One region of the Psychrobacillus sp. FSL K6-4615 genome, then DNA from elsewhere that is predicted to be linked to it. Evidence: a T-box and tRNA genes for the amino acid it is inferred to sense, from the RefSeq annotation. Region 1 holds a T-box; the other holds one or more tRNA genes.
What was found. The T-box of region 1 lies ahead of trpS (tryptophan--tRNA ligase). A T-box ahead of a tRNA ligase gene usually reads a tRNA of that ligase, here a tRNA-Trp.
Positions count from the first base shown of each region.

Region 2: it has a tRNA-Trp gene. The T-box ahead of trpS (tryptophan--tRNA ligase) is inferred to sense a tRNA for this amino acid. The anticodon was not compared.

Region 1 covers NZ_JBBOYQ010000001.1:1,008,032-1,024,327, reverse strand. Annotated here, with positions in the region: gene opp3C (oligopeptide ABC transporter permease) at 1-137, opposite strand, end outside; gene opp3b (oligopeptide ABC transporter permease) at 137-1,069, opposite strand; gene MKX53_RS04745 (peptide ABC transporter substrate-binding protein) at 1,266-2,981, opposite strand; gene MKX53_RS04740 (DUF3899 domain-containing protein) at 3,218-3,562, shown strand; T-box leader at 3,616-3,831, shown strand; gene trpS (tryptophan--tRNA ligase) at 3,886-4,878, shown strand; gene MKX53_RS04730 (oligopeptide ABC transporter substrate-binding protein) at 5,122-6,963, opposite strand; gene MKX53_RS04725 (ABC transporter permease) at 7,026-7,934, opposite strand; gene opp4B (oligopeptide ABC transporter permease) at 7,963-8,925, opposite strand; gene MKX53_RS04715 (ATP-binding cassette domain-containing protein) at 8,927-9,874, opposite strand; gene MKX53_RS04710 (ABC transporter ATP-binding protein) at 9,871-10,887, opposite strand; gene fabF (beta-ketoacyl-ACP synthase II) at 11,286-12,521, opposite strand; gene MKX53_RS04700 (beta-ketoacyl-ACP synthase III) at 12,550-13,485, opposite strand; gene MKX53_RS04695 (YjzD family protein) at 13,650-13,838, shown strand; gene MKX53_RS04690 (ISL3 family transposase) at 13,986-15,194, shown strand; gene MKX53_RS04685 (ATP-dependent Clp protease ATP-binding subunit) at 15,285-16,296, opposite strand, start outside.
Region 2 covers NZ_JBBOYQ010000001.1:2,808,282-2,824,577, forward strand. Annotated here, with positions in the region: gene MKX53_RS14045 (alpha/beta fold hydrolase) at 1-117, shown strand, start outside; gene MKX53_RS14050 (MBL fold metallo-hydrolase) at 437-1,285, shown strand; tRNA gene MKX53_RS14055 (tRNA-Leu) at 1,556-1,638, opposite strand; tRNA gene MKX53_RS14060 (tRNA-Cys) at 1,679-1,752, opposite strand; tRNA gene MKX53_RS14065 (tRNA-Gly) at 1,763-1,837, opposite strand; tRNA gene MKX53_RS14070 (tRNA-Gln) at 1,841-1,912, opposite strand; tRNA gene MKX53_RS14075 (tRNA-His) at 1,914-1,989, opposite strand; tRNA gene MKX53_RS14080 (tRNA-His) at 2,024-2,099, opposite strand; tRNA gene MKX53_RS14085 (tRNA-Trp) at 2,127-2,200, opposite strand; tRNA gene MKX53_RS14090 (tRNA-Tyr) at 2,207-2,290, opposite strand; tRNA gene MKX53_RS14095 (tRNA-Thr) at 2,297-2,372, opposite strand; tRNA gene MKX53_RS14100 (tRNA-Phe) at 2,382-2,457, opposite strand; tRNA gene MKX53_RS14105 (tRNA-Asp) at 2,590-2,665, opposite strand; tRNA gene MKX53_RS14110 (tRNA-Met) at 2,669-2,743, opposite strand; tRNA gene MKX53_RS14115 (tRNA-Val) at 2,779-2,854, opposite strand; tRNA gene MKX53_RS14120 (tRNA-Glu) at 2,916-2,990, opposite strand; tRNA gene MKX53_RS14125 (tRNA-Ser) at 3,015-3,106, opposite strand; tRNA gene MKX53_RS14130 (tRNA-Asn) at 3,112-3,186, opposite strand; rRNA gene rrf (5S ribosomal RNA) at 3,195-3,310, opposite strand; rRNA gene MKX53_RS14140 (23S ribosomal RNA) at 3,431-6,359, opposite strand; tRNA gene MKX53_RS14145 (tRNA-Ala) at 6,475-6,550, opposite strand; tRNA gene MKX53_RS14150 (tRNA-Ile) at 6,568-6,644, opposite strand; rRNA gene MKX53_RS14155 (16S ribosomal RNA) at 6,740-8,294, opposite strand; gene MKX53_RS14160 (nucleotidyltransferase-like protein) at 8,681-9,547, opposite strand; gene MKX53_RS14165 (YgzB family protein) at 9,680-10,024, shown strand; gene perR (peroxide-responsive transcriptional repressor PerR) at 10,194-10,637, opposite strand; gene MKX53_RS14175 (D-2-hydroxyacid dehydrogenase) at 10,751-11,692, opposite strand; gene bcp (thioredoxin-dependent thiol peroxidase) at 11,694-12,176, opposite strand; gene MKX53_RS14185 (glutamate-1-semialdehyde 2,1-aminomutase) at 12,358-13,647, shown strand; gene MKX53_RS14190 (FUSC family protein) at 13,684-14,766, shown strand; gene nikC (nickel transporter permease) at 14,937-15,827, opposite strand; gene MKX53_RS14200 (ABC transporter permease) at 15,851-16,296, opposite strand, start outside.

The sequences.
Region 1 (16,296 bases):
GCTTTGTTTTTGCGGATACGCAACCAAGCATCTTGCCAGAAACTTAAACTTGGTTTCGAAATTCTTTCCGCATGACTACTATCTAATTGAACTCTTTCAAACGACTCAGCAGGTAATTTTTTTGTTTCTTGACTCATTAATTATTACCTCCTGACAAACGAATACGAGGGTCAATGATTCCGTAAAGAATATCAACTACGAATATTACGACTATTAAGAACGCAGAGAAGAACAGTGTTGTACCCATAATGATTGAGAAGTCATTTGATAAAATTGCTTTTACAAATTGTTCTCCGATTCCAGGAATCGCAAAAATTTGTTCAATTACAAGTGATCCAGTTAGTAATCCTGCAGCTAGAGGACCTAATACTGTTACAAGTGGGATTAATGCATTACGGAAAGCATGTTTAAATGCAACTTCAAATCCACTTGCTCCTTTAGATTTAGCTAAAGTGATGTAATCTGAACTTAATACTTCAATCATCTCTGTTCGGATAAAACGAGAAGCTGTTGCAAGTGGTCCCATTGCTAGTGCAAGAGATGGAAGCACACTCGACATCCAACCGTCTTTCCATAAGGCAACAGGGAATAGTCCCCATTTAACACCAAACCAATATTGGAGGAATGTTGCAAAAACGAAAGATGGAATTGAAATACCAATGATAGCTATTAACGTACTACCATAATCCCATATTGTATTTTGTCTTAAGGCTGCAATCATTCCTAAAAGTATACCGAGTACTACACCAAGGACTAACCCTTGGGTTCCGAGTAATACTGAAGGTCCCAGACGATTAATAATCAATTCTGTTACACTTGCGTTTTTAAATTGGAACGAGTTTCCTAAATCACCTTGGACCAAATTTAACATATACTTTGCATACTGTACCGGGACTGGTTTATCTAACCCATAATTGGCTTCAACTATCGCAAGTTGTGAAGGAGATAGTTTAGGAGCAGAGCTAATCGGGGATCCTGGAAGCGCCTTCATCAAGAAGAATGTAGCCGTTGCAATCAGGAAAAATGTTATAAACATATAAAACACACGACGAATAATGTATTTTGTCATCTTTGCACCTCCTACAAAAAATATTTTAATAGATTAATTACTAAATATATATAAACAGATTAAACTACCTGTTGTCAAAAAGAATAAAAATATAAAATATTTGGTGAATTCTGATTCATTTAAAAAGAGAGTATATGGTCCGCATTAGGAAACCATATACTCTCAAACTATGTGATTTTAAAGATTTACTAAACTATTAGTTTTTACCTTCGATGTAAGCCCATTTGTAGCTATAGTCTCCACCGAATGGGTGGGCAACAATACCTTTAACATATGGTTTTTGAAGGAACATTAATCCACGTTGGTACATTGGTCCGATTCCAAAATCTTCATCAATAAGAAGTTTTTCAGCATCAGCAAGTGCTTGCCAACGAGCTTCTGGATCTAGTGCTAATTCATTTACAGCCGAGTTTACTAATTTGTCATATTCAGGGTTTGCATATGACATTTGGTTGTTACCGCCACCAGTTAACCATAAGTTCATGAATGTGTAAGGATCTTGATAATCAGGTCCCCATCCAGCAATTTGAATATCGTAGTCTTGGTTTGTATCAAGATCTAAACGAACATTAAATGGAACTTCTTTTAATTGTACAGTTAAACCTGGTAAGTTTGTTTCTAATTGATTTTTAAGGTATTCACCAGTTTTCTTCGCAGATTCTGTATCTCCATTTAAGATTTCTAGAGTTAACTCAGAAACACCTAATTCAGATAAACCTGTTTCAAACGCAGCTTTTGCTTCTTCAACATTAAATACAGCCATGTCTCCGTTAACATCACGGAAGTCAGTACCATTTTCGTCGAAAGTGAAGTCTTTTGGTACTAAGTAGTTAGCAGGTACAGAACCATTCGCTAAAACTACATCTACTAAATCTTGTTTGTCAAACGCTTTTGTGATTGCTTCACGAATATTTACGTTAGCAAGTGGAGTTTTTTCTCCAAGACGTTCTTGATTGTATTTGAAATAGAATACAGATGTTTCTGACTCATGGATTAAATCTGGGTCAGCACCGTATTGCATCGCAAAATCACCTGTAAGTGGTGCACGGTCTTTTTGACCTTCTGTATATAAGTTAACGCCAGTACCTGGCTCTTTAACTACATCATAGTTAATTTCTGTTAGTTTCACAGTTTCTTTATCCCAGTACTCTTCGTTTTTAAGAAGTTGCCAAGATAAACCTGTTCCGTCCCAATTAGCAAGTGTAAACGGTCCGTTGTATAAAAGTGATTCAGAGTTTTTCGCGTAGTTTTCACCTTGCGAAGTAACGAATGCTTCACTTTGTGGTAAGAATGTTCCAAATGACATAAGTGATAAGAAGTAAGGAGTTGGTTTATCAAGCGAAACTTCTAAAGTTTTTTCATCTAGCGCTTTAACACCTAACTCAGTGTAATCCATTTTTCCTTCAGAAATCGCAGTAGCGTTTTTGATAACTCCCGCCATCATATATGGACCATATTCAGATGCAGTATCTGGGTTCATAGCACGCTTCCATGAATATTCAAAGTCATTAGCAGTTACTGGAGTACCGTCAGACCATTTAGAATCACGTAATTTGAAAGTATAAACTAATCCATCTTCAGAAACTGTTGGTTCCCCATCAGAGATTGCAGGAACAGCAATATTTTCTTGATTCAAACGGTATAAACCTTCGTTCACGTTGTTAAGTAGGTCAAAACCAACTGCGTCAGTTACTAGAGCTGAGTCCATTGTTGGAATTTCAGCAGTCATGATCAAGTTAAGAACTTGTTCCTCATCTGCTGCTACTTCTGTTTCTTCAGTTGTTGCGTCTTTATCGTCTTTGTCTGTAGTTGTATCATCTTTAGTTTCCTTATCATCGCCACCACAAGCAGCTAGGAATAAAGCAACAACTAACAGTAGGCTTAAAAGCCATACAAGCTTGTTATTCTTCATAAAATTAACCTCCTTAAATATTCAGAAAAATTCATTACAATATTTATTATACATTTTCTTTCTAGCTTGTACAGGCTTTTTTTTTATATTTTTACAATAGTGTAACAATATCATTACATTGTCCTAACAATTGTGAATCTTTGGAAAAGAAATTGCTTATTTTTGGTAATTTAAATAATCAATTTTTTGCATATTTTCAGTGTCTATTTTATAATTTACAAATGATGAGGTGAAATATGAAGAATAGGTTAATTTATTTTTTGGGTAGTCAGGTAATTATTTTTATATTAATGCTATTGGTTTATAAAAATATCCAACTCGTATCATACATAAACATGTCCTTTTTTGTCGGAGGAACAATAACATTTATTGGTTTAATGACTTATGTGGTTTCAGGTGGTTTTTTTGATTTCTTTACTGCAAGTACACGCAAGATATTTACACCGAGATATATGAGAAAAGAAGCAAAACAGATGCGTTTGCCGTCTGAAGTTTTTTCATTTCCCTATAAACCAATAATTGCATTAGGTCTCTCGAGTTTACTTTGTATGAGTATTGCTTTGTTTATCTATTTCAGCTAATTAAGATCCCTTGATTTTTGTGTTTCTTCTATATATAATAATCAAAACTAAATAATTTAGCTTTGAAGAAGAAAAGTACATTTACTGAAGTATGCTAAGAGAGTCTGTGGTCGCTGTGAACAGATCATACGGTAAATGGAATGGGCTTCTGAGCAGTATATGTGAAAGGAAAGTAGCATATACCGTCCCGTTCACGTTACGAAACAAGAGTGGCTAATTATTTTAGCAAGCTGGGTGGTACCACGGATTTAACATCATTCGTCCCTTTTATAGGGATGCGTGATGTTTTTTTTTATTTTTCAATACAAAAGGAGATAGTAAAAATGAAGAAGATCTTTTCAGGCGTACAACCAACAGGAATTATCACATTGGGGAATTACATTGGTGCCTTCCGACAATTCACTGCATTACAACATGATTATGATTGTGTGTTTTGTATTGTAGATCAGCATGCTATTACAATTGCGCAGGACCCGAAAGAACTAAGTGATCATATTCGCTCATTAGCAGCATTATATATTGCTGTCGGCATTGATCCGGAGAAATCCACATTATTTATACAGTCTGAAGTTCCTGCACACACACAAGCTGGCTGGATTATGCAATGTATTTCGTATATCGGTGAATTGGAAAGAATGACTCAATTCAAAGATAAATCTACTGGTAAAGATGCGGTTTCAGCAGCATTGTTAACTTATCCACCATTGATGGCAGCGGATATACTTTTATACCAAACAGATATTGTACCTGTCGGTGATGATCAAACTCAACATGTCGAGTTAACAAGAGACTTAGCTGAAAGATTCAACAAACGATATGGTGAAGTATTGACAGTTCCGCAAATTCAATTACCCAAAAATGGAGCTCGTATTAAATCCTTACAAGACCCACTGAAGAAAATGAGTAAATCAGATTCCAATCTAAAAGCTACGATACGACTTTTGGATAGCCCAAAGGAAATTGAAAAGAAAATTAAAAGCTCTGTTACAGATTCTGAAGGTATCGTTGCTTTCGATCCTGAAAACAAACCCGGAGTTTCTAATCTCTTAACAATTGAATCCGCTTTAACAGACGTATCCATCCCAACACTTGTACAAAAATATGAAGGCAAGGGATATGGAGATTTCAAAGCTTCCGTGGCTGAAGTCATTATTGCGCATTTAACCCCTATTCAACAAAGATATGAGCAGTTGCTCAATTCTACTGAACTGGATGAAATTCTAGACTTAGGAGCAGAGAAAGCCCAGGCTCTTGCAAATGAAACTTTAGTTAAGATGGAAGCTGCAATGGGTCTCGGAAGAAGACGACTAAAGTAATTGCTAGTATAGACACACATAAAAGTATAAAATCCGTCGACACCATCATATACATGAGGACCGATCTCCAGGAGTAGCCTAGCGATAAAAAGTTCAAATAAAGTACTAAATGTGAGCAGCTAATAACTGCTATTCCATAACTGACTAAAAATATTAATAATCTTATTAGTATCACATCCTTATAAGACCATATGAAAAACCGCTCCTAAACTTTCGTTTAAGAGCGGTTTTTTAAAAAAATATTTATTTAACTGGAGTATCAGCCACTAGTTCGATATCGATATAATCGAAATCAGTATCATAACCGAAGTCCCAGTTTTTAACACGATCATTGATTGGAAGTAATTCATAACGGAATTGCATAGGAATTACAGCAGAAACATCTTGCATATATTCTTGCCATTCACGGAACTTCTTAGCACGGAATTCTCCATCAATTGCTTCAGGAGAATCGATTGCAGTTAACAATCCTTCAAGGTCTTCAGATGTGTAACGGCTGAAGTTATATACCGCTGTTTTAGAGTATAATCCTGCTGGAGATGGGTTTGTACCTGTACCCCATGCGCCCATGAATACATCGATTTCTGGATCATCCGCTTGTACTTTATCATAGAATGTGTTGAATTCAATTAGACGACCTGTAGCTAATTGTACGTCTAAACCAACCTCACCCCAGTTTTGTAAATAGTAAGAGATTACTTGTTCTTGTGTTTCATCACCAGCCATAGCTGCTAATTTAATAGAAAGTTTTTCTCCTTTTGGATCTTCACGTAGACCATCGCCATCTGTATCTTTATATCCAGCATCGTCTAGTAGTTTTTTAGCTTTTTCTGGATCATAGTTATATCCTTCAATAGATGCATCATGGAATGATTTAAATACTGGTGGAATTAGAGAGTTAGCACGTTCACGTAAGTCGAAGTAAAATACTTCATTAACTTGCTCGATGTCTAAAGCATAACCCATTGCTTGACGTAATACTTTGTCACCCATTTTTGCTTCTTCTTCATTTGTAATTGCAAGACTTGCATCATAGTCATATTTCCCAAGTTTGAATCCTACATAAGAGTAGTACAATTCTTGACGACCAAGAAGCGAAATATTTTCAAGATCTTTCACATTTTCATAAGCGCTTGTTGGGAAAGAAAGAGCTAAATCGTACTCACCAGTTTCTAATGCTTTCGCAGCTGATGCAGTTGGAACTGTTTTGATCACTACGCCGTCCAGTTTTGCTTGACCTTTCCAGTAGTTGTCATTGCGTACAAATTGTACAGTCTCACCAGGAACGATTTTGTCGAATTTGAATGCCCCTAGAGTAACTGGGTTTTTACGTACAGCATCACTTTCAAGTAATTCAGCAACAGGAATATCTTTTACGATATGACTTGGTTCAGCATAAAACCATAGTCCATCTCCACCTGAGTAGATTGCTGGAGAAACTTTGTTGAATGAAATTTCTAAAGTAGTTTCATCCACTTTTTTCAATCCTGAAATTGTATCTGCTTTTCCATCATGATATTCTACAGCACCAACGATATTTTGGAAGTCTGAATCATAACGAACTCCTGCATAATCAGGATGGCCAATAATTAAGTAAGGTTGGATTAAATCCTCAATTTTAAGTGGCTCTCCGTCTGACCATTTAACTCCGTCTTGAATCTTAATAGTTGCTTTATTGCTAGCTTCGTCAACATCTAATGTAGCAATGCCACCATCAGAAATTAGGAAATCTCCATCAGTGTCAAATAGTACATTACTTGAGTAAGCCATAATTTCAGAATCATAAGCATCTTCATATAGAGTATAAGAGAAGATACCTTGGAATGGAGAATCATTTACTAATGCAACTTGTAAAGTTCCTCCTTTAATAGCTTCGCCTTCGTTATCAAGTACTACAGAGAATAAATCGTCTGAGGCAGGCTCTTCAGCATTTTCCTCTGCACCATCATCTTCCTTTTCTCCACCGTCTTCTGTCTTATCCGGCTCATCAGCAGGTTTTGAAGTGTCTTCATCTGAATTACACGCGGCAAGAACTAGCATCATTGTCAAAAGTAATGCAAGTAAAGCTAAAAGTTTCTTATTCATTCTTTTTCCTCCTTTTTATTCTCTTTTTATATATCAAACGCTCTAGCGTCTAATAACTATTTTTAACCAAGTCGTTGACGTGCATCAGCAGATCTTCGAATTGCCTGACCAACATAATTGATCGCTAACATAAGTAATAAGATTAGTAATGCTGCTGGCAACCAGTTCCACCAGGCATTTTCCATGATGAATGGATCTGTTGCATAGCTTACAAGTGTTCCTAAACTTGGTGTAGACGGCGGTAAACCAAAACCTAAAAACGATAGTCCAGTTTCCAATCCGACATTTCCGGCAAAATTTAGTGTCATCTCCACGATTAATAGAGAGCTTAAATTCGGCATCATTTCTTTGAAAATAATAACGAAATTACCTGTGCCTAATGTTTTCGATGCATTTATATAGTCTCTTCTACTTTCAGAAAGAGCTTTACTTCGAATAACCCGCGCAGTACCTACCCATAAGAATACACTCATTATTAAAATGAATATGAGAATATTATATTTTGGTACGATAGTTACAAATACAATGATAATCATTAGAGAAGGTATAGTAATGAAGAAATCAATAATACGCATAAAGATATTATCAATCCATCCTCCAAAATAGCCTGTCACTAAACCAATGACTACACCGATAAAGCCTGTTAATAATGTAACTGATATTGCAATTGTCAATGAGTTACGCGCACCTACTACTAATTGGCCAAGGATATCCCGCCCGCCTTTATCGGCTCCTAACCAGAATTTTTCACCTGGTTCTGCTAGCTTGTCACGCAAGCTTATTCGCATAAGCTGAGTTTGGTCAATTTGCCATGCCCATATATATATGCTTCCAATAACTACAATTAACGATATTAATGAGAACATTGCTAATTTATCTTTCATGAACTCCCGCGCAATAACTTGAAAACCAGTCGGGGGAGAGCTTACTTTCATCTCTTTTGATGCTTCAATAGCTTCCGTATTTTTCATTATTTGGACTCTCCTTATCCATTATTTTTTAGTCAATCCTAATTCGAGGGTCAACGATGCTCATGATGATATCGGATAATAGACTTCCTAATAATGTTAAGAATCCAAAAAGCATAACAAGTGCTGTAATTACACTATAATCACGCCCATTAATTGCGTGAATGAACAATTGTCCCATACCATGATATCCAAAAATAGTTTCAATAAAGATAGATCCAGTTAGAAGTCCTGTAATAGTAAACCCTAAAAAGGCTGCAATCGGTAACAACGAGTTACGTAATATATGACGAGAATACACTTTATTGATCGGAATACCTTTACTTTTCGCAGTCCGTACATAATCTAACGACTTAGAATCAATAATTTCGGAACGTAGGTACTGAATAATCCCAGTAGTCGCAAGTAAGGCATACGTAATCGCTGGTAATAAAATATGATAGAACTTACTCCATATAAAGCCAGCTGTTCCAGACTCGTATTTAATATCTACGGTCCCACTAGTAGGGAACCAACCTAATTCATATCCGAAGAAGAACAGATTGATCAATCCTAATACAAATGTTGGTATGGCAAAAACTATAAAGCTATACAATACAATCGTTTTATCTAGGAGAGAGTCATGGAATCTACCAGCTATAACTCCTAGTGGAATGGCAATTAAATATAATAAAAATACACTTAACAAAGATAACCATAATGTATTCAACGCACGTTCTCCGATTAAATCAGCAACAGGGACGTTAAAGGTGTAGCTACGTCCAAAGTCTCCTTGAAAAGCATTCCCAATCCAGTTCACATATTGAACATACCATGGGTCATAGAAACCAGCTTTAATACGAAGTTCTTCTACTCTAGCGGGATCTGTTTCTGGAGTGATTAATCCTGTAAAAGGGTCCCCAGGCATAAACTTCGCCATAATAAATATTAAAAGACTAAGTACAAATAATTGTGGAATCATTACGAGAATACGCCTAATTATTGTTTTCCACATATTACATGCCCCCTTTGTTCTGAGCACTCATTGCCACTTGATGTGTATTGGAGATTGTTTGTAAATCAAAAACTCTTCCATTCTCATCATAATAATTATGGTGATTCGTTAAATAATCTACTTCTACAGCTCTTCGGATATTCTTTCGCTCTTCACGATTTGTAGGATTTACCTCCGGTATTGCAGACAGTAATCTTTTCGTATATATATGTTGAGGATTTGTATAAATATCATTTCGATTACCAGACTCTACAAAACGTCCTTTATACATAATCGAGATATTATCACACATATGTTTAACTACTCCCAGATCGTGGGATATAAATAAGAAACTCAATCCAAACTCCTCTTGAATATCTTTTAAGAAGTTTAAAACCTGTGCCTGAACGGATAAATCGAGTGCCGATACTGGTTCATCAGCAATAATTAGTTTAGGATTGCTTGCAATTGCTCTTGCTATACCTATACGTTGTTTTTGTCCACCTGAAAATTCATGGGGATATTTGATTCTTGCTTCCTCACTCATCCCAACAATCGCCAATAATTCATTTATTCTTTTTCTTTCTTCACCAGGAGAAAGTTTCAAGAAATTACGAATAGGTTCTGCGATGATATCCTCTACTCTTTTTCGCGGATTCAAACTAGAGTGTGCATCCTGGAAAATCATTTGGATATCACGGTTATAGGCGGAATTTCTACTTCTTACTTTGTTTGTAACATCCACGCCTTCATAAATAATGTTTCCAGATGTAATTTTCTCTAGACCGATAATAGATTTGCCAGTTGTAGATTTTCCACAACCTGATTCTCCTACTAGTCCATATGCTTTCCCTTTTTCAAATTCAAGATTTATTCCATCTACAGCGTGCACATTATCTACAACTGTATTGAAAAATCCTCCACGAATAGGGTAATGCACCTTTAGGTCATTAATTTGCATGAAACTCATAGGGGATTACCTCCTTTTTCACTTTCAAAGTGAAAATGCTGCCAGCATGTACATCTAACGAGATGACCTGGAGATACTTCATGCAATGTCGGATTTTCTTCATGTGCTTCAGCAGGAATCCAAGGGATACGATCTGCAAATCTACATCCTACTCTTGGTAATTTTACTAACGATGGTACCATTCCTTGTATTACTTGTAGCTTTTCATTCTCACTATTCATCTGTGGAATAGAATTTAGTAGTGAACGTGTATATGGATGTCTAGGATTTGCAAACAACTCATCTACAGGTGCTTCTTCAATAATTTGCCCAGCATACATAACTACAACACGGTCAGCCGTTTCAGCTACTACACCTAAATCATGTGTGATTAATACAATACCTGCTCCTGTTTCATTTTGAAGTTCTTTCAACAGATCCAGAATCTGAGCTTGAATTGTAACATCTAATGCAGTTGTCGGTTCATCAGCAATAATAATATTTGGTTTACAAGAAATAGCAATTGCAATAATTACACGTTGTCTCATCCCGCCTGAAAGTTGGTGGGGAAACTGTTTAGCAATTCGATCTGGATTCGGGATTCCTACTTGTTTTAGTAATTCTAATACACGCGTATTGCGCTCTTGTTTTGACATTTTAGTATGATACACAAGACCTTCTTCAATCTGCTCACCAATTCTCATTAATGGGTTTAAAGCTGATAACGGATCTTGGAAAATCATTCCTATCTCTTCTCCACGGACATCATTTAACTTATCCTCTTTCAACAGGGTTAGGTTTTCCCCATTATATAGAATTTCTCCTTGAACTCGTGTCTTGTTATGATCATATAGTCCAATAATAGAAGTGGCTAATGTAGATTTCCCACAACCTGACTCGCCCACTACTGCAAGTATTTCATTTTTTCTTAAGGTTAGAGATACACCATCAACCGCATCGTAATATGTATCTTTTATGCGAAAACCTGTATGTAAGTCGTTTATGGTTAAAATCTGTTCTAAGTTGTTCAACATATTGCTCCTTTCAGTAATCGCTCTACTAAACTATTATTTTAGAAGTCTACTTGCTCATTCAATGTTTAAATTTTCTGTTTATTATTACCTTCTGGTTAAATTCTATTACAGTTCTATTACAATCGCAATATTATTTTTTCAATATTTGATTAATTGGATACTTTGAGAAAATTTAAATAATCTAAAAAGCTAGTTATAACATACGATTGAGGCATATATAAATAATTAAATTATTTTATTGGAATATTAATATATTCGTCATATTTCAACATTTTCTCTTACAAAAAAGTTGTTTTGTGTATTAAAACACTGACGAATCAACACTTTAAAGCGATGAATTATAGAATTCAAAAAAAGCATTTCCAAATAAACCTTGGAAATGCTTTGAGAGAATAATTTTATATTTTTTTGAATAAAATACTTGCATTATGTCCACCGAAACCTAATGAATTACTCATAGCATATTCGATGTCTTCTTTTCTTGCAGCATTTGGTACATAGTCTAAATCACATTCTGGATCTGGAGTGTCTAAATTCATTGTCGGTGGCAATATTCCCTCTTTTAATGCTAATACAGTGAAGATTGCTTCAACGCCACCTGCAGCACCTAAAAGGTGGCCTGTCATAGACTTAGTAGAACTCATAGCAAGTTTATATGCATGTTCTCCAAACACAGTTTTCACTGCCATTGTTTCAAAATGGTCGTTGTATGGTGTACTCGTTCCATGCGCATTAATATAATCTACTTGTTCTGGTGAAATTGTAGCATCGTCAAGTGCTTGTTTCATCGCACGAGCTGCACCTTCGCCTCCTGGTGCTGGTGCTGTAATATGATGTGCATCTCCAGTTGAGCCATATCCGATAATTTCCGCATAAATTTTAGCTCCACGTGCAACGGCATGTTCATATTCCTCTAAAATAATAATCCCAGCGCCTTCTCCAATTACAAATCCATCGCGATTTGCATCGAATGGACGAGATGCTTTCTCAGGATCTGTATTTAACGTAAGGGCAGTATTTGATACAAATCCTGCTACAGACATATGAGTAATAGGTGATTCTGCTCCGCCTGTAATCATCACGTCTGCATCCCCACGTTCAATCACCTTAAATGCATCTCCAATTGAGTTTGTGCCAGATGCACAAGCTGTTACCGAACAAGAATTAATAGCCTTCGCGCCAAAATGAATGGATACTTGCCCTGCTGCCATATCTGGAATCATCATTGGTACAAAAAATGGACTTACTCGGCGTGCTCCTTTCTCTAAAAAGACACGGAATTGTGCTTCATAAGTCTCCATTCCCCCTATACCAGAACCAATCCATACTCCTGTACGAAGACCAATTTCTTCTGTTATTGTCAGGTTGGCATCTTCGACAGCCATAATAGAAGCAGCTAATGCGTAATGGGTAAAGCGATCCATTTTTCGTGCTTCTTTTCTTTCAATATATTTTTCTATATCAAAGTCTTTTACTTCAGCAGCAACCTTAGCAGCAAACTGTGATGCATCTAATCTTGTCAGCATACCTACACCAGATTTTCCTTCTTTAATACCCGACCAAGTTGTTTCTATATTATTACCTAGTGGTGTAACAGCTCCTAAACCCGTAACTACTACTCTGCGTTTCATCATGTAAGATTCATCCTTCCAAATTGTTCGCTTATTTTCCCCATTTTAATGCAATTGCACCCCAAGTTAATCCTCCACCAAAGCCAACCATCACAATAATATCATCATCTTTTACTTTGCCATTTATCACTTCATCATATAAAGACAATGGGATAGAAGCCGAAGATGTATTACCGTATTTATGGATTGTTTTAGACATCTTTTCAATTGGTAATCCTAGTCTTTCTCTGGACGATTCCATTATACGGATATTGGCTTGATGTGGAATGAGCATATCCACTTCTTCTTTGTTTAGACCAGCTTTTTCTATTACATTGATCGCAGATTCGCCCATTTGTCTTACTGCAAATTTAAAAACTTCTCGTCCATTCATGTGAAGATGAGGACCTTCTTGTGATAAATGCTTCCCACCACTACCATCAGCACCGAGTTCAAAAGATAAAATTCCTCGTCCTTCTGACACTTTACTAATTACCGCAGCACCAGCACCATCTCCGAATAATACTGCTGTATTTCTATCTTCCCAATTAGTAATTTTAGAGAGTTTTTCTACTCCCACAACAAGCACGTGGGAATATGTATCAGACTCCACAAATTGCTTTGCTGTAACAAGTCCATACATAAAACCTGCACAAGCAGCCGACAAGTCCATTGCAGCAGCATTTGTTGCGCCAATTTGTTCCTGTATCATTGTTGAGACACTTGGAAAAGGACGGTCTGGTGTTACCGTCGCTACAAGTATCAATCCAATTTGATCAGCTGTTATTCCTGCGTCTTTTATAGCTTCTTTTGCAGCTTTCACAGCCATATGAGATGTATTTTCTTCTTCTCCAGCAATTCTACGTTCTTCTATACCAGTCATTGTTCTTATCCATTCATCAGATGTATCCATTCTTTTCTCAAGGTCTTCATTTGTCAAAACATGCTCAGGTGAATATGTTCCTAAACCAATTATTCCCGCATTCATGAAAGTTCCTCTTTTCTTATAATCTATTATTAGTACCTGGTATTAATAATAACGAATATATGTACATTTTTCAACAACAGAGTTCCTTTTGCCAAATATTCTTTTGTAATATGCTATGCTATGTTATGATATATATATAAAATTAGCGCCTGAGGTGAAATTACATGCAATATATAATGACAGTATTTTGGTCAGTAGTTTTAGTTACAATGTTAAATTATGTAGTAAGTTCCGTGCAAAACGTTGAATTTGTGTTCATGAATGGTATTATCATGTCCATTCCAGTTGCAATTATGGTTCTAATTATCGCAGCTATCATTCCTGAGGAACCAACAGCTAAAGCACATCACTAAAAAAGCCTTCCCACACGGGAGGCTTTTTTAGGTTCTATAATATTTGTTGGGGTTTTTCTACAATTGTGCATAAAAAAATGCACGTAACTTCCGATTCTTTTATACTTGAATTGTCGAGAAACAAGTATGAAAAGGAGCTACGTGCAAATGAATTTTACCATGAATATGCCAGGATTAAAAGATGTAACTATCCAAAAGGTGGAGGAAACAGGTGAGAGAATTGCTCTTCACGTTTCACTGCCAAAGAAAGCGCATAGCTGTCCAAACTGTCATCAATTTACGTCCAAAGTCCATGATTATCGGGTTCAAAAGATTAAGCATTTAAAATGGTTTGAGCGATTAACAATACTTTTTTATAAACGTCGTCGTTATGCATGTAAATGTGGGAAGCGCTTCTCGGAGAAATCCCCTTTCGTGGATAAATATCAGCGTTTCTCAAAAGAATGGAATCAAGTCGTACGTATACGTTCCATTAAGGCTAAAACTTTCAAAGAAGCCGGCGAAGTACTTGGTTCTTCGAGTTCAACGGTGATGCGTCGTTTTAAAGAGGCTGCGAAAACAGAGCTTATCAGTGGAGTTAGCTTACCTAAAGCTATTGCGATTGATGAGTATAAAGGAGATACAGATGCAGGCACATATCAGCTGATTATTGCCAATGCCGAAACACATGAACCGATTGATATATTGCCTAACCGCCGCAAAGAAACGGTAAAAGACTATCTTTCGAAGCATGGTGCCAATGTAGAAATCGTAGTGATGGATATGAATCCGAGCTTTAAAGCAGCCGTGAGAAAGGCCCTAGGCCAGCCAGTGATTGTGGCCGATCGCTTCCACTACTGTCGATATATTTATTGGGCGTTAGATGAAGTTCGTCGTCAAGTTCAAAAAGAGTGGCATGAATACGACCGCAAGAAATGTAAGAGAATGCGCCATGTCTTGTACAAGAGACAAGAGAAATTAACAAAAACCAACGCTTGGTATTTAGCTCGTTATACGAACATGTCTGAAACATTGAAACAGGCACATGAACTCAAAGAGGCATACTGCAAATGGTTTGATTGGGCAAAAGAAACGAAGGATTTAGTAGAAGTAAAAAAACAATTAGAAGCTTTTTACCGTAAGGTAGAGGACAGTAAAATTCCAGCCTTTATAAAAGCTATTCGAACCTTTAAAAACTGGCAAACTGAGATCTTAAATAGCTTTAGTTTTGGTTATTCGAATGGCTTTCTGGAGGGCATTAATAATAAAACGAAAGTGATGAAGCGTAACGCATATGGTTTTCGTCGCTTCGATCACTTTCGCGCAAAGATTTTATTAAATATAAAGTATAAAGAAATCGGAGTTCATCTCGGTTAAAGAGAGGAGTGGAAATGTCACCACCCCAACATTTGACGTTGAACCCTTTTTTATATGCAATATAGTTATATACGAGAAATACTACCGGTCTTACATGTAACTTTCCATCATGATTTTCAGTTCATCTTCTTCCATTTTAGCAACTACCTTACTGCCAGGTAGAACAGTACCACCGATTAGCAGTTTAGCTACTGCCGTTTCTAAGTAACGTTGAATATATCGTCTCAATGGTCTTGCACCAAAAGCTGCATCTGTACCTTCCTCAACAATCCACTGTATCACTGAATCATCTACTTGCAACTCAATTTCTTGCTCATGCAAACGACTTTGAAGTTGTTTCACATATTTTTCTGTAATCTTAATGAAATGATGCGTGGTTAAGGAATGGAACATAATAATATCATCTAAGCGATTTAATAATTCTGGTTTAAAATGTTCACGTAATGCACTCATCACAAGGCTTTCATCTTGTTCCGATACTTCCCCAGTTGTATTTGCTAAGTACCCTGAGCCAATATTAGAAGTTAAGATGACAATTGTATTTGTAAAGTTTACTATTCTACCTTGGCTATCTGTTATTCGTCCATCATCCATCAATTGCAATAAAATATTTGCGACATCTGGATGTGCTTTTTCTATTTCATCGAGCAACACGACTGAATACGGATTTCTACGAACAGCCTCTGTTAATTGACCACCTTCTTCATACCCGATATATCCTGGAGGTGCTCCAACCAAACGAGAAACACTGTGCTTTTCCATATATTCCGACATATCAATACGTATAAAATGCTCCTCAGAGTCAAATAAATTTGCCGCTAATGATTTAGCAAGTTCCGTTTTACCAACTCCCGTAGGTCCTAAAAATAAGAAAGAGCCAATTGGTTTATGAGGATCTTTAATACCTGCTCTTGCACGCCAAACCGCCTCTGTCACTAACTGGACAGCTTGATCTTGTCCAACTACTCGCTCTCCTAATGTTTCATTCAAGCGTAAAAGCTTTTCTCTTTCTCCCTCTACCAGCTTTGTTACAGGAATACCAGTCCATCTTGAAACAATAGAGGCAATTTCCTCTGCTGTTACCTCTTCTCGTAATAGACGA
Region 2 (16,296 bases), 1.8 Mb from region 1:
GAACTTAACGAAGCCATAAAAAATTCGCATCTCGTTCCATTTCACTATAGCGGACATGGGCTTTTCTGGGAAGAACGAGAAAAATTTAACGAGCTAATCAAACAGTTTGTTGGATAGGTTTTACTTACTATTAGAATTGGTTCACGGGAGGGCTTAATAAGCTATCTTGTGAATCTTTTCAAACTCTACCTTTAAGAGACTCGCTTACTAAAGTACATATATAGTTTAAAAAATTAAATGAAAGTGGATCTTTATCAAACAATAATAAATTTTACATGTTTGCACGAGCAAATTTATATGCAACTAGATTTAACAACTATGTATCCCCACCCGGGAGTGCAAAGTTAAAAAACACTTCTAGTTAGCTTTATTTTTCATCTCTTGAAACAGTAGTATATAATGAACATTATAAACATTCTTAAGGGAGTACGAGTTCATGCAAACATTGAAAAAACTTTCCGATCGACTCTTTTACCTGCCTGCATATCAAAAGACAGATCGACCGATATTAGCTGCTATTGTAGGGGACAAACAGACTCTACTGATTGATGCTGGTAATTCTTCTAATCACGCTAAATACTTTAAAGAGCAATTAGCTTCCTATCATCTCACCGGGGATATTCTGGCTCTCACACATTGGCATTGGGATCATGTATTTGGCTTACGTGAAATGGATGTTCCTTCAGTTTCCAATTCCATGACCTATAACAAAGTAAAAGAACTTCAAAAGCTATCATGGGAAGACAAGGAGTTGGATGGACGTGTCGAAGCAGGGATTGAAATTCCTTTTTGTGCAGATGCGATAAAGCTAGAGCTAGGAAGTATGCGAGAAGTTATCATACCAGATCCCACTATCATTTTTGACAAGCAAATCAAACTTAATATAGGTGGGGTTAACTGTATCATTGAACATGTTGGTGGAGATCATTCACCTGATTCGAATCTCATTTATATAGCAGAGGAAAAGACATTATTTCTTGGGGACTGTCTCTATGCAAATATGTACGCAGAAAAGTGGCATTATACCATTGAAAAGATGTATAAGCTTTTGGAGAAAATTGAAGGCTATGACGCAGAAATCTTCTTCCTATCTCATCATCCAGCACCTTTAACAAAGGATGAATTTACTTCCTTTGTATCATTATTGAAGACAAGTGCAGAATTAACAAATAAACATAAAGGAAAAATAGAGGCAATTGCAGAAGAGATGTCCTCTCATTTTGGCCGTGACGTGACGGAAGACGATTTAGAAATAATCGAGTACTTTGTAAATGGTTATGCGTAACATGTATCGTTGCTTAAGAGAATTGCCCTAGATTCCAAAGGAGTGCAGAGTTTGCCGTGTTGATTCCTAACTATTGTAGGAACACACTAAATGATCAAAAGCTTTGTGGTAGCTTGTAAACATATAAAGCCCAAGAGGTGATTTCTCTTGGGCTTATTCTTATTACTATTGAAACCGTGAGTAATTTCTTTTTCTATTTATAGTACAACTATGTTATCTACATTTTTCCAAAAAAAGAACCCTTGAAATATCAAGGGTTCTTTGCTTTTATACCGGTGGCCGGGGTCGAACCGGCACATCCAGAGGATACGGGATTTTGAGTCCCGCGCGTCTGCCAATTCCGCCACACCGGCAAAATAAATACTAGGCAGTTATTAAATCATTTTTAAAAATTGGAGGCGGCAACCGGATTTGAACCGGTGATAAAGGTGTTGCAGACCTGTGCCTTACCACTTGGCTATGCCGCCGTAAAGTAATTGGAGCGGAAGACGAGGTTCGAACTCGCGACCCCCACCTTGGCAAGGTGGTGTTCTACCACTGAACTACTTCCGCAAACTGGGGTACCTGGATTCGAACCAGGGCATGATGGAATCAAAATCCATTGCCTTACCGCTTGGCTATACCCCAATGGGGCGACTGAGGGGAATTGAACCCCCGAATGCCGGAATCACAATCCGGTGCGTTAACCACTTCGCCACAACCGCCACAAATAAAAAAAGAGCTAACTACTAAGGAATATGGGGCGACTGAGGGGAATTGAACCCCCGAATGTCGGAATCACAATCCGATGCGTTAACCACTTCGCCACAACCGCCATTATTCAAAGCTAACTAAAAAAAATTGGCAGGGGCAGTAGGAATCGAACCCACATCAAAGGTTTTGGAGACCTCTATTCTACCGTTAAACTATGCCCCTAAAAACTGGTGGTGGGGGACGGATTCGAACCGCCGAACCCGAAGGAGCGGATTTACAGTCCGCCGCGTTTAGCCACTTCGCTACCCCACCAGTGTATGGTGCCGGAAAAAGGACTTGAACCCTCAACCTACTGATTACAAGTCAGTTGCTCTACCAGTTGAGCTATTCCGGCGTATAAATATGGTGGCTCAGGACGGAATCGAACCGCCGACACAAGGATTTTCAGTCCTTTGCTCTACCGACTGAGCTACTGAGCCAAATTCGATTGTGCTAAGCTGCGAATCTCTTTGTCAGCTTCATTCGTTCAGTTAGTCACGTACTTTAGTACGTTCCTTCCATCACTCAATCGCTTCCTCGACCTTCTTGCTTATCACCAATCTTTTAAAAAATGGCGGTCCCGACCGGGATCGAACCGGCGATCTCCTGCGTGACAGGCAGGCATGTTAACCGCTACACCACGGGACCATTTGGTTGCGGGGACAGGATTTGAACCTGCGACCTTCGGGTTATGAGCCCGACGAGCTACCACTGCTCCACCCCGCGACAATACTATAATTGCTAATTTGTTTCAAAAGAAATGGTGGAGGATGACGGGCTCGAACCGCCGACCCTCTGCTTGTAAGGCAGATGCTCTCCCAGCTGAGCTAATCCTCCTGGGTTAAATTACGATAAGCTTCGCATCTCTGCGTCAACTTCATTCGTTCAATTTAATAAATGGTGACCCCTACGGGATTCGAACCCGTGTTACCGCCGTGAAAGGGCGGTGTCTTAACCGCTTGACCAAGGGGCCATACTTTTATGTAGAAAACTAATCTGGCGGAGAGCAAGGGATTTGAACCCTTGAGACAGTTTAACCCGCCTACACGATTTCCAATCGTGCTCCTTCGGCCACTCGGACAGCTCTCCTAAAATGGCTCCGAAGGTAGGACTCGAACCTACGACCAATCGATTAACAGTCGATTGCTCTACCACTGAGCTACTTCGGAATAATACAGCCTAGCAACGTCCTACTCTCACAGGGGGAGACCCCCAACTACCATCGGCGCTGAAGAGCTTAACTTCCGTGTTCGGTATGGGAACGGGTGTGACCTCTTCGCCATCATCACTAGACCTTATTAATTTGAAAGACAATACTTAGTATAACAAAACTAGAAAATAATTCAAGCTTTTTTTTATATTTTTTTTGTACTTTCAAAACTGGATAAACGACATTGTTACGTTAAACAAAATTTGGTTAAGTCCTCGATCGATTAGTATTCGTCAGCTGCACGTGTCGCCACGCTTCCACCCCGAACCTATCTACCTCATCGTCTTTGAGGGATCTTACTTACTTGCGTAATGGGAAATCTCATCTTGAGGGGGGCTTCGTGCTTAGATGCTTTCAGCACTTATCCCGTCCACACATAGCTACCCAGCGATGCTCTTGGCAGAACAACTGGTACACCAGCGGTGTGTCCATCCCGGTCCTCTCGTACTAAGGACAGCTCCTCTCAAATTTCCTACGCCCACGACGGATAGGGACCGAACTGTCTCACGACGTTCTGAACCCAGCTCGCGTACCGCTTTAATGGGCGAACAGCCCAACCCTTGGGACCGACTACAGCCCCAGGATGCGATGAGCCGACATCGAGGTGCCAAACCTCCCCGTCGATGTGGACTCTTGGGGGAGATAAGCCTGTTATCCCCGGGGTAGCTTTTATCCGTTGAGCGATGGCCCTTCCATGCGGAACCACCGGATCACTAAGCCCGTCTTTCGACCCTGCTCGACTTGTAGGTCTCGCAGTCAAGCTCCCTTCTGCCTTTACACTCTTCGAATGATTTCCAACCATTCTGAGGGAACCTTTGGGCGCCTCCGTTACACTTTAGGAGGCGACCGCCCCAGTCAAACTACCCGCCTGACACTGTCTCCTACCCGGGTTACGGGTATGGGTTAGAATTTCAATACAACCAGGGCAGTATCCCACCGACGCCTCCTCCGAAGCTGGCGCTCCGGGCTCTAAGGCTCCTGCCTATCCTGTACAAGTTGCACCAAAATTCAATATCAAGCTATAGTAAAGCTCCACGGGGTCTTTCCGTCCTGTCGCGGGTAACCTGCATCTTCACAGGTACTATAATTTCACCGAGTCTCTCGTTGAGACAGTGCCCAGATCGTTACGCCTTTCGTGCGGGTCGGAACTTACCCGACAAGGAATTTCGCTACCTTAGGACCGTTATAGTTACGGCCGCCGTTTACTGGGGCTTCAATTCGCACCTTCGCTTGCGCTAAGCACTCCTCTTAACCTTCCAGCACCGGGCAGGCGTCAGCCCATATACTTCACCTTACGGTTTTGCATAGACCTGTGTTTTTGCTAAACAGTCGCCTGGGCCTATTCACTGCGGCTCTTCTAGGCTATGAACCCAAAAGAGCACCCCTTCTCCCGAAGTTACGGGGTCATTTTGCCGAGTTCCTTAACGAGAGTTCTCTCGCTCACCTTAGGATTCTCTCCTCGACTACCTGTGTCGGTTTGCGGTACGGGCACCTTTCACCTCGCTAGAGGCTTTTCTTGGCAGTGTGAAATCAGGAACTCTAGACATACGTCCTCGCCATCACAGCTCAATGTTAAAGAATGCGGATTTGCCTACATTCACACCTTACTGCTTGGACATGCATAACCAACAGCATGCTTACCCTATCCTTCTGCGTCCCCCCATTACTCAAACGGTGGTTTGGTGGTACAGGAATATCAACCTGTTATCCATCGCCTACGCCTATCGGCCTCGGCTTAGGTCCCGACTAACCCTGAGCGGACGAGCCTTCCTCAGGAAACCTTAGTCATACGGTGGACGGGATTCTCACCCGTCTTTCGCTACTCATACCGGCATTCTCACTTCTAAGCGCTCCACCAGTCCTTCCGGTCTGACTTCAACGCCCTTAGAACGCTCTCCTACCACTGATACCAAAGGTATCAATCCACAGCTTCGGTGATTTGTTTAGCCCCGATACATTTTCGGCGCAGCGTCACTCGACCAGTGAGCTATTACGCACTCTTTAAATGATGGCTGCTTCTAAGCCAACATCCTGGTTGTCTAAGCAACGCCACATCCTTTTCCACTTAACAAATACTTTGGGACCTTAGCTGGTGGTCTGGGCTGTTTCCCTCTTGACTACGGATCTTATCACTCGCAGTCTGACTCCCAAACATAAATCATTGGCATTCGGAGTTTGTCTGAATTCGGTAACCCGGGATGGGCCCCTAGTCCAAACAGTGCTCTACCTCCAAGATTCTAACGTTTGAGGCTAGCCCTAAAGCTATTTCGGAGAGAACCAGCTATCTCCAGGTTCGATTGGAATTTCTCCGCTACCCACACCTCATCCCCGCACTTTTCAACGTGCGTGGGTTCGGACCTCCAGTAAGTGTTACCTTACCTTCATCCTGGACATGGGTAGATCACCTGGTTTCGGGTCTACGACCACATACTCATTCGCCCTATTCAGACTCGCTTTCGCTGCGGCTCCGTCTTCTCGACTTAACCTTGCATGGGATCGTAACTCGCCGGTTCATTCTACAAAAGGCACGCTATCACCCATTAACGGGCTCTAACTACTTGTAGGCACACGGTTTCAGGATCTATTTCACTCCCCTTCCGGGGTGCTTTTCACCTTTCCCTCACGGTACTGGTTCACTATCGGTCACTAGGTAGTATTTAGCCTTGGGAGATGGTCCTCCCAGATTCCGACGGAATTTCACGTGTTCCGCCGTACTCAGGATACACTCAAGAGAGAATGAATTTTAGACTACGGGGCTTTTACCCTATCCTGCGGACCTTTCCAGATCGCTTCGTCTAACTCATTCCTTTGTAACTCTATGTAGAGTGTCCTACAACCCCAAAAGGCAAGCCTTTTGGTTTGGGCTATTCCCGTTTCGCTCGCCGCTACTCAGGGAATCGAATTTTCTTTCTCTTCCTCCAGGTACTTAGATGTTTCAGTTCCCTGGGTGTGTCTCAGATGCGCTATGTATTCACGCAAATGTACTGCTCCATTACGAACAGTGGGTTTCCCCATTCGGAAATCTCCGGATCAAAGCTCACTTACAGCTCCCCGAAGCATATCGGTGTTAGTGCCGTCCTTCGTCGACTCCTAGTGCCAAGGCATTCACCGTGCGCCCTTATTAACTTAACCTAAAAGTTAAAAAGTCTTACACGTTGTGATTACGTAAATAATCACAACAGAATTTCTTGTTGTTTATTGTTTCAATGTCGTTTTATCCAGTTTTCAAAGAACAAATAATAATCTTTGGTGGAGCCTAGCGGGATCGAACCGCTGACCTCCTGCGTGCAAGGCAGGCGCTCTCCCAGCTGAGCTAAGGCCCCGGGATTTAAAAAGGGTATGGTGGGCCTAAATGGACTCGAACCATCGACCTCACGCTTATCAGGCGTGCGCTCTAACCAGCTGAGCTATAGGCCCTCTTTGAATTTCCATATAATAAATATGAACATTCAAAACTGAACTGCAAAACGTTAAGATACGAATAAAGATTCGTATTCCGATATTATCCTTAGAAAGGAGGTGATCCAGCCGAACCTTCCGATACGGCTACCTTGTTACGACTTCACCCCAATCATCTGTCCCACCTTCGGCGGCTGGCTCCCATAAGGGTTACCCCACCGACTTCGGGTGTTACAAACTCTCGTGGTGTGACGGGCGGTGTGTACAAGGCCCGGGAACGTATTCACCGTGGCATGCTGATCCACGATTACTAGCGATTCCGGCTTCATGTAGGCGAGTTGCAGCCTACAATCCGAACTGAGAACGGTTTTATGGGATTTGCTCACCCTCGCGGGGTTGCGACCCTCTGTACCGTCCATTGTAGCACGTGTGTAGCCCAGGTCATAAGGGGCATGATGATTTGACGTCATCCCCACCTTCCTCCGGTTTATCACCGGCAGTCACCTTAGAGTGCCCAACTAAATGCTGGCAACTAAGATCAAGGGTTGCGCTCGTTGCGGGACTTAACCCAACATCTCACGACACGAGCTGACGACAACCATGCACCACCTGTCACCGCTGTCCCCGAAGGGAAAAGCCTATCTCTAGGCCGGTCAGCGGGATGTCAAGACCTGGTAAGGTTCTTCGCGTTGCTTCGAATTAAACCACATGCTCCACCGCTTGTGCGGGCCCCCGTCAATTCCTTTGAGTTTCAGTCTTGCGACCGTACTCCCCAGGCGGAGTGCTTAATGCGTTAGCTGCAGCACTAAGGGGCGGAAACCCCCTAACACTTAGCACTCATCGTTTACGGCGTGGACTACCAGGGTATCTAATCCTGTTTGCTCCCCACGCTTTCGCGCCTCAGCGTCAGTTACAGACCAGAAAGCCGCCTTCGCCACTGGTGTTCCTCCAAATCTCTACGCATTTCACCGCTACACTTGGAATTCCGCTTTCCTCTTCTGTACTCAAGTCCCCCAGTTTCCAATGACCTTCCACGGTTGAGCCGTGGGATTTCACATCAGACTTAAAGGACCGCCTGCGCGCGCTTTACGCCCAATAATTCCGGACAACGCTTGCCACCTACGTATTACCGCGGCTGCTGGCACGTAGTTAGCCGTGGCTTTCTAATGAGGTACCGTCAAGGTACGAGCAGTTACTCTCGTACTTGTTCTTCCCTCACAACAGAGTTTTACGATCCGAAAACCTTCTTCACTCACGCGGCATTGCTCCATCAGACTTTCGTCCATTGTGGAAGATTCCCTACTGCTGCCTCCCGTAGGAGTCTGGGCCGTGTCTCAGTCCCAGTGTGGCCGATCACCCTCTCAGGTCGGCTACGCATCGTCGCCTTGGTGAGCCGTTACCTCACCAACTAGCTAATGCGCCGCGGGCCCATCCTGTAGTGACAGCGAGATGCCGTCTTTTAACATCTCCCCATGAGAGGAAATGGATTATTCGGTATTAGCCCCGGTTTCCCGGAGTTATCCCAATCTACAGGGCAGGTTGCCCACGTGTTACTCACCCGTCCGCCGCTAAATCAGAAGAAGCAAGCTTCTTCGTCATTCGCTCGACTTGCATGTATTAGGCATGCCGCCAGCGTTCGTCCTGAGCCAGGATCAAACTCTCCATAATAGTTCACCTTCAGTATGCAGAGCACATTGAGAGCGAACAAATTAGAACTAGTTTAAAAGCTCATTTTGTTTTGCTGGCATCATCATTAAATGATGTCCAAAATTGTTTTGCTATCATACTAACTAAGTTAGTTGAAAGCTATGTTTCTTAACGTTTTGCATGTTCAGTTTTCAATGTTCATTTTGTTGTGTCGTTTTTTGCGACTTCTCTAATTTACCATCGTACTCGGTAAGTGTCAAGAAGTTTTTCTAAAAAACTTTTTCACTATTATTTGTTTGAAATAGTTTGTGTTGTTTTTGACGACGCTTATTATAATACCATGCATTTATTTATTATGTCAACAATAAAAACGAACAAATTTCATTGTTCGTTTTTAAATGTTGTTTCTACATCATCACTTTGTAGTATCTATGCATGATCGCGTTGCTTTTGGTTTGCTGTTCTTCAATTGAAATATACCCTTTATCTATTAGAAACTCGATAAAAACCTCTAAATCTACAGAGTAGTTTTTAAGCTCTTCTTGCTCATGAATTTCTTGGATCGTCCAAAACTCTTTTGAGCCAAGTACTTCTATAATGTGTTGTGCTCCATCTTTTGATCGGGAATGAATCAAAAAGTCACTCGCTAAAAACAAAAGCTCTAATCTTTTTTCTAATGATTCATCACTAGAGATTAACTCATCGTACAATTTATATATAGAAGGATCTAATGCTTTTACTTGATTCCATACCATCACTTCTGGGTGCATACCATTTTCAAAAACAGCTAATCGTGCTAGATGATGTAAAGAATCTACCATATGATTATAAGCATCTAAGAAATTACGTTGTTCAAAAAAAAGCTTTCCTTCTAAATACCGTCTCGTTAGTTTGGCAAACTCTATACCCATTCGAGCTTTTCTTCCGTTTATCGGAAATACGTATAGCTCTTGTTTTAAACTTTCTACATATTCATTGCGATCAAATACCACGCGACCGTTGATTAACCAATCCACCAGTTTCGGGTTAGTTCCCAACAAGAGCCATTTTCTTAACTGCTTTTCTGTAATTATATGAAGCGCAGTTTTTTTATCCTCATACGTATAATGCTTTGTAAAAACAGGTACCTCAGATTCTTTCGTTAATATTAATAAAATAGAGTCAAACATATCTGTAATAGGACTAAAATCTGCCCGTTTCTCTACTAAAATAACACCAAGTGTATTAGGTTCACTTGCTCTTTCTTGATAAATCGGTCTCAATAACGCTTCCAAAATGAAGCCTCCTTTATTTACTTCTACTATAAATTTTCGACAACTTTTCTATATTTCCTTCTATAATTCATTCCTAACTTAACTTTATACTAAAATATGATATAGTGTATGTAGAAATTAGGAGGCTGAAAAATGAAACCCTATAAAAACAAAATAAATCGTATACGTTCGTTTGCACTTGGACTTATATTCTTTGGTTTTATCATTATGTACGGTGCAATCTTTTTTAAAGATAACGGTATATTAGTTACCATTTTCGTAACGCTGGGGCTACTATCTATTTTAGCTAGTACAGCAGTCTATGGTTGGATTGGATTATTATCAACAAAAGCAGTGCCTGTTGTATGTCCTAACTGTGGTAAGCATACTAAAGTATTAGGTAGAGTAGATATGTGTATGTATTGTAAAGAACCTTTAACGCTAGATCCTAATCTTGAAGGTCAAGAATTTGATGAAGCATTGAATAAAAAAAGATAATGGACACTTTGCTTTTTTAGCAAAGTGTTTTTTCTATTCTAAGTAGGTGGAAGGTGGAAGTGAAAATCCTATGTTTTTTGTCTTAGTATATTGTGGCAAATACAGAGCTTTTGCCAACCTCCACTATACAAATAAAAAACCGAGCGTGTCTTACTACGCTCGGTTTTGCTTATTGAACTTTAGTTGCATGCTCTTTGCATGTTGGACAAACACCGTAAATTTCCATTCGATGATAGCTTACATCAAACCCAGTTAAATGAGAAGCTAAATGTTCTACTTCATCTAATCCAGGATAATGAAAATCAACAATTTTACCGCAAGCGTCGCAAATCATATGATAATGATCATTCGTAACAAAATCAAAACGACTAGAAGAATCGCCATAGGTTAACTCTTTAACGAGTCCTGCTTCTCTAAAAACACGTAAATTATTATAAACCGTTGCAACACTCATGCTAGGAAATTTACTTTCTAGTGCTTTATATATATCGTCCGCTGTGGGATGTGACATAGATTGGATAATAAATTCCAGTATCGCATGGCGTTGAGGTGTAATTCGTACACCAGTCGATTTTAATGTATCTAAAGCATCTCTTAAATGTACTTCCGTCATCGCAATGCACCTCTTTTCATATTCATTCTTTAATTATAATTGTTACAATAAGTATAAATAGAAAGGGCATGAACTGTCAAATTTATTACTCGTTAAGGAAAGATATACATAGATTAGTAACCCTTTTCCAAATCAATCTCATTTTCCAGTGGCTTTTGCTCCATCCAAGCATTTAAATTACTTGAGAAAATTTGTAGCGCCCTTATTACATATTGAGAAGAGTGACTGGAGACATGTGGAGAAACGATTACATTATTCATACTCCAAAATGGGTGTTCTGCGGCAAGTGGTTCCTTCTCAAATACATCCAGTACAGCATATGCGATTTTCTCTTCTTCTAATGCACGTAGTAAGTGTTGTTCTTTCACTAAATCACCACGTCCAAAATTCATAAAGATTGCACTCTGCTTCATAGACTGTAAATGCTCGTATGTGATTAATCCCTTTGTTTGCTCCGTACTCGGTAGAATGGAAATAACAATATCCGCTTTCGGTAAAACTTCATTTAGTTTATCGAAGGTAACTATTTCGTCCATAAATGGAGGTAGTTTTCCACTGCTATTACATCCAATTGTGTGCACGCCAAAAGCCTGTAGTATTCTTCCTACTTCCCCGCCTATTGCACCGGGACCTAATATTATCGCAGTTGAATCTAATAATTCGGTTGGAGACACACGTTTAGACCATTCCCCTTTTCGTTGATTTTCATTGATCAACGGGAGTGACTTCTTAATAGAAAGTATATGGGCTAAGATCGTTTCTGCCATTGGAGTTTTGTGAATTCCTCGTACATTGGTAACGACAATGCCCCGCTTTGCAATTTCCAGTAACGGCATTTTTTCTAAGCCAGCAGAAGCCACCATAATCCATTTTAGCTGTTCGGCAGTTTTGAGGTGAGGTGCATCTATGTCCTCGCCGTACGTAACTAGAATTGACGCTGACTTTAGCAGTTCTTCATTTAAACCTTTTTGAAATATAAATTCTGCATGTGGGAACTTTTTTACTAATTCATCCTGTTGCTCCTGCTTTGGTAAAAAAGAAAACAATATACTCATATTATTGCCCTTCAGTCACTAATGATTTTAATGTTAGAAGTGCTTCTTCTACGTGTCCGTCGACTTTAACTTTATTCCATTCTTTTACGACCGTTCCAGTAGGATCGATTAAAAAAGTAGAACGTTCGATACCCATATACTCTTTTCCAAAATTCTTTTTCAACTTCCATACTCCATATGCCTCTGATACTTCATGCGTATCATCTACTAATAGCGAAAATGGAAGACCATGCTTGTCTATAAATTTTGTATGGGCCTTTTCATCATCTGCGCTAACTCCAAGAATAACTGCATTTAAGTCAGTGAAACTTGTATGAGCCGCTTTAAAATCACATGCTTCCGTTGTACAGCCCGGTGTAGCATCCTTTGGGTAAAAATACAAAACGACATATTTCTTCCCTGCAAAGTCTTTTAATGAAATAATATCTCCTTTTTCATTTTTCAATGAAAAGTTAGGTGCTACCATGCCTTCTAGTTTTTCCATCATAATCCCTCCTATTATATATATATCGTAACGAAGTTAGTCACTTTGTTCAATTTTCTTAGCAATTTTCAATATTATTGTCTACAATTAAGAGGAACTTAAAGAATTAGTATACTAGACAATAATTGAATAGAAACGTTATACTTTCTATCTGTAAACAAACTGAGCGGAGGCTAGGACATTGAAACAAACACAATCAGAAAAAATTCAAATTGAGGCACTAGAACATATAGTAGGTGGTGTAAACAGTCCATCACGATCATATAAAGCAGTAGGTGGAGGAGCACCTATCGTTATGGAAAGAGCAGAAGGTGCTTATTTTTATGACGTGGATGGCAATAAATATATCGACTATTTAGCGGCATACGGACCTATTATTACAGGTCATGCACATCCTCATATTACCGAGGCCATCACAAAAGCGGCACAAACTGGTCTGTTATATGGGACTCCAACAAAACATGAAGTAACCTTTGCAAAAATGTTAAAGGATGCTATTCCCTCAATGGACAAAGTTCGTTTTGTTAACTCAGGAACAGAAGCAGTAATGACAACAATTCGAGTTGCTCGTGCTTATACTGGAAGAACAAAAGTGATGAAATTCGCGGGATGCTATCATGGCCACTTTGATTTAGTACTAGTTGCAGCTGGTTCAGGTCCTGCTACATTAGGTACTCCTGACTCTGCGGGTGTTTCTAAAGAAACAGCGAAAGAAGTAATTACTATTCCATTTAATGATCCAAAAGCTTTTGAGGAGGCTATGGAGAAATGGGGAGACGAATTAGCTTGTATTTTAGTGGAGCCAATCGTAGGAAACTTTGGAATGGTAGAGCCAAATGAAGATTTCCTTCCACTAGTTCATAAATTGGCAAAAGATAAAGGTGCACTAGTTATTTACGATGAAGTAATTACCGCATTCCGTTTCCATTACGGCGCAGCATCTACTATGTTAGAGCAAACACCTGACTTAACAGCATTAGGTAAAATCATCGGTGGAGGTCTTCCAATAGGTGCTTACGGTGGCAGAAAAGAAATTATGGAGCAAGTTGCCCCATTAGGACCAGCATACCAAGCGGGAACTATGGCAGGTAATCCAGCGTCTATGCAAGCGGGTATTGCTTGCTTAGAAGTTTTACAAACTCCTGGGTTATATGATGAACTCGATAGACTAGGTGGACTACTTGAGGTCGGTATTTTAGAAGCAGCCAAGAAAAATAATGTGACCATCACTATTAATCGTATTAAAGGCGCACTTTCCGTTTACTTCACAGATGTGAAAGTAGAGAATTATGAACAAGCAGAAGCAAGTGATGGGGAAATGTTTGCGAAGTTCTTTAAGTTAATGTTAAACCAAGGTATTAACTTGGCACCTTCAAAATACGAAGCTTGGTTTATCACAACTGCGCATTCAGAAAGTGATATTCAAGAAACACTTTCTGCAGTTAATAATGCATTTGCTAAACTTCAATAAACAAGTGCGCTGTTTCTTACGAAAGGATTGGATTTAATGAAATTAGGAGCTCGAATATTTAAAACTGGAGTAGCTATTGTATTTTCTTTATTCATAGCTGAATTACTTCAGCTTCCCAATCCTGTATTTGCAGGAATAGCAGCTATTTTCGCCATTCAACCTTCTATATATAGGTCGTATAAAACAGCCACTGAACAAATTCAAGGGAACTTAATCGGAGCCATTGTTGCAGTTATCTTCTCTTTAGTTTTCGGTAAAGATTATGTAATCGTAGGATTTGCCGCAATCATCACCATTACAATTATGCTTAAACTAAAATTAGAGAAAGCCTTAACACTAGCTCTTGTTACGGTAATTGCGATTATGGAAATACAAGGAGATGACTTTCTACTATTTGCAGTATTACGATTTGCTACCATTCTAGTTGGAGTAATATCTGCTTTTATTGTGAATTTAGTATTTTTACCTCCTAAGTTTGAAAAGAAGCTATTCAATGCAATTCACTATACACAGGACGAAATAATTCGTTGGTTACGAATAGCAGTTCGACAAGCATCCGATCATCAATCGACTAAACAAACCATTAGTCAATTAAATGAAAGACTTGTTCGTGTTGATCAAATATACTCATTCTTTAAAGAAGAACGTGGATACACTAAGAAAGCAAACCACACAAAGGGAAGAAAATTAGTCGTCTACCGCGAATTAATTTCGGCTTCCTATAAAAGCTTAGATGTACTAAAAAAGTTGCATCACCATGAGCATGAATTTACTCTTCTTCCCGAACATTTTCTAATGATGATAAAGGAAAGATTGGATACTCTATTAACCTATCATGAACAGCTCCATTTGAAATTCATCGGTAAGTTAAGACCCGAGCATATTGAAGAGAACGATTCCGAGGCATTTTTACAAAGGCAAGAAGTAATGGATATTTTCGTCAAACAAATTACTATTACACAAATGGAAGAGGAGTTTTCTTCATACCATCTGCTACATTTACTATCTGCTATTTTAAGCTATGAGGAACAATTGGAACATGTGGATAAACTCATCACCTCATATCAAAACTTTCATAGCGAAGAGCTGACTGTTGAAATTGAAGAAACGCCTTATTAAAAAAACTGGTTGATCGTGAGTTTTCTCGCGACCAACCAGTTTTTTTTAGATATTAGTAGTTGGATCGTCCGATTATTGTTTAGCAAATACAACAAGTAAATTAGTTACGCCTCGTAAAAGTTCTTCTAAAAAAATGCCACTTAGCGTTAGAATGCTAAGTGGCAGGGTTATTAATTTTTCATCTTCGGATCTAGTGCATCTCGGAGTCCATCACCCATCAAGTTAAATCCTACAACTGTTAACATTATTGCTACTCCTGGGAAAATCATCGTCCACGGTGCATTTCTTAAATACATACGGGCATCCGCTAGCATTTTCCCCCATTCAGGAGCAGGCGCTTGAGCTCCCAATCCTAAGAACCCTAGAGCAGCTGCTTCAATAATAGCTGAAGCGATTGCCAGTGTTCCTGCAACAATAACCGGTGCCATAGAATTAGGTAGAATATGAGAAAACAAAATTCGAATGTCCCTCATCCCAATTGCTTTAGCAGATGTTATGTACTCTTCTTCTTTAATACTTAGAACTTTCGAGCGTATTAGGCGACCAAAGTTAGGAATATTAATAATCGCAATAGCAATCAATGCATTTTGTAAAGACGGTCCTAAGACAGAAACTACAGCAATGGCCAATAATATACTTGGAAAAGCTAACATGATATCGAAAATTCTTGAAATAATCATGTCTATCCATTTCCCATAGTAACCTGCAATAATACCTAAAATACTACCAGCTACTACAGAACCAATAACAGAGAAAAACCCTACCATTAAGGAGATTCTAGCTCCATAAATAATTCTAGAGAATATATCACGACCAAAATCATCCGTACCAAACCAATACTTACTAGACGGTGGTTTCAATCGATCTGTTAAAAGCTGATCATTAATACCTTGTGGTGCAAGCCAAGGACCAAAAAATGCTAAAAATAAGAAGAATAAGACAATCCCTGCTCCTACAAGCGCTCCTTTGTTTTTTCGAAAGCTACGCCATGCATCTCGCCAAGGACCGGTCGACGTTTCTTTAGTTACTATTAGTTGATCATTTGTCGCATTCGGAACCATTTCGGACATATCTATTCCTCCTTTTAATCATATTTAATCCTCGGATCTACTAACCCATATAAAATATCTACAAATAAGTTAATCATCACGAATATAAAAGCAACAACCAATATACCGGACTGAATTACTGGATAATCACGGAACGAGATAGCTTCGTAAATATACCTGCCGATTCCTGGCCATCCGAAGATAGTCTCCGTTAAAATAGCGCCTCCAAGTAAAAGCCCAGTTTGAAGTCCAATTACAGTTAATACGGGTATAATTGCATTTTTTAAAGCATGTTTGTAAACTACAAAAAACATTTTCTGCCCTTTAGCTCTAGCAGTACGAACATAATCCGCTCTCATTACTTCAAGCATACTTGATCTAGTCATACGAGCAATTATCGCCATAGGAATTGTTGCTAACGCAATACCAGGTAATATTAAATGTTTCAGTACAGTACCTAGTTGATCGAATCTTCCCTGTA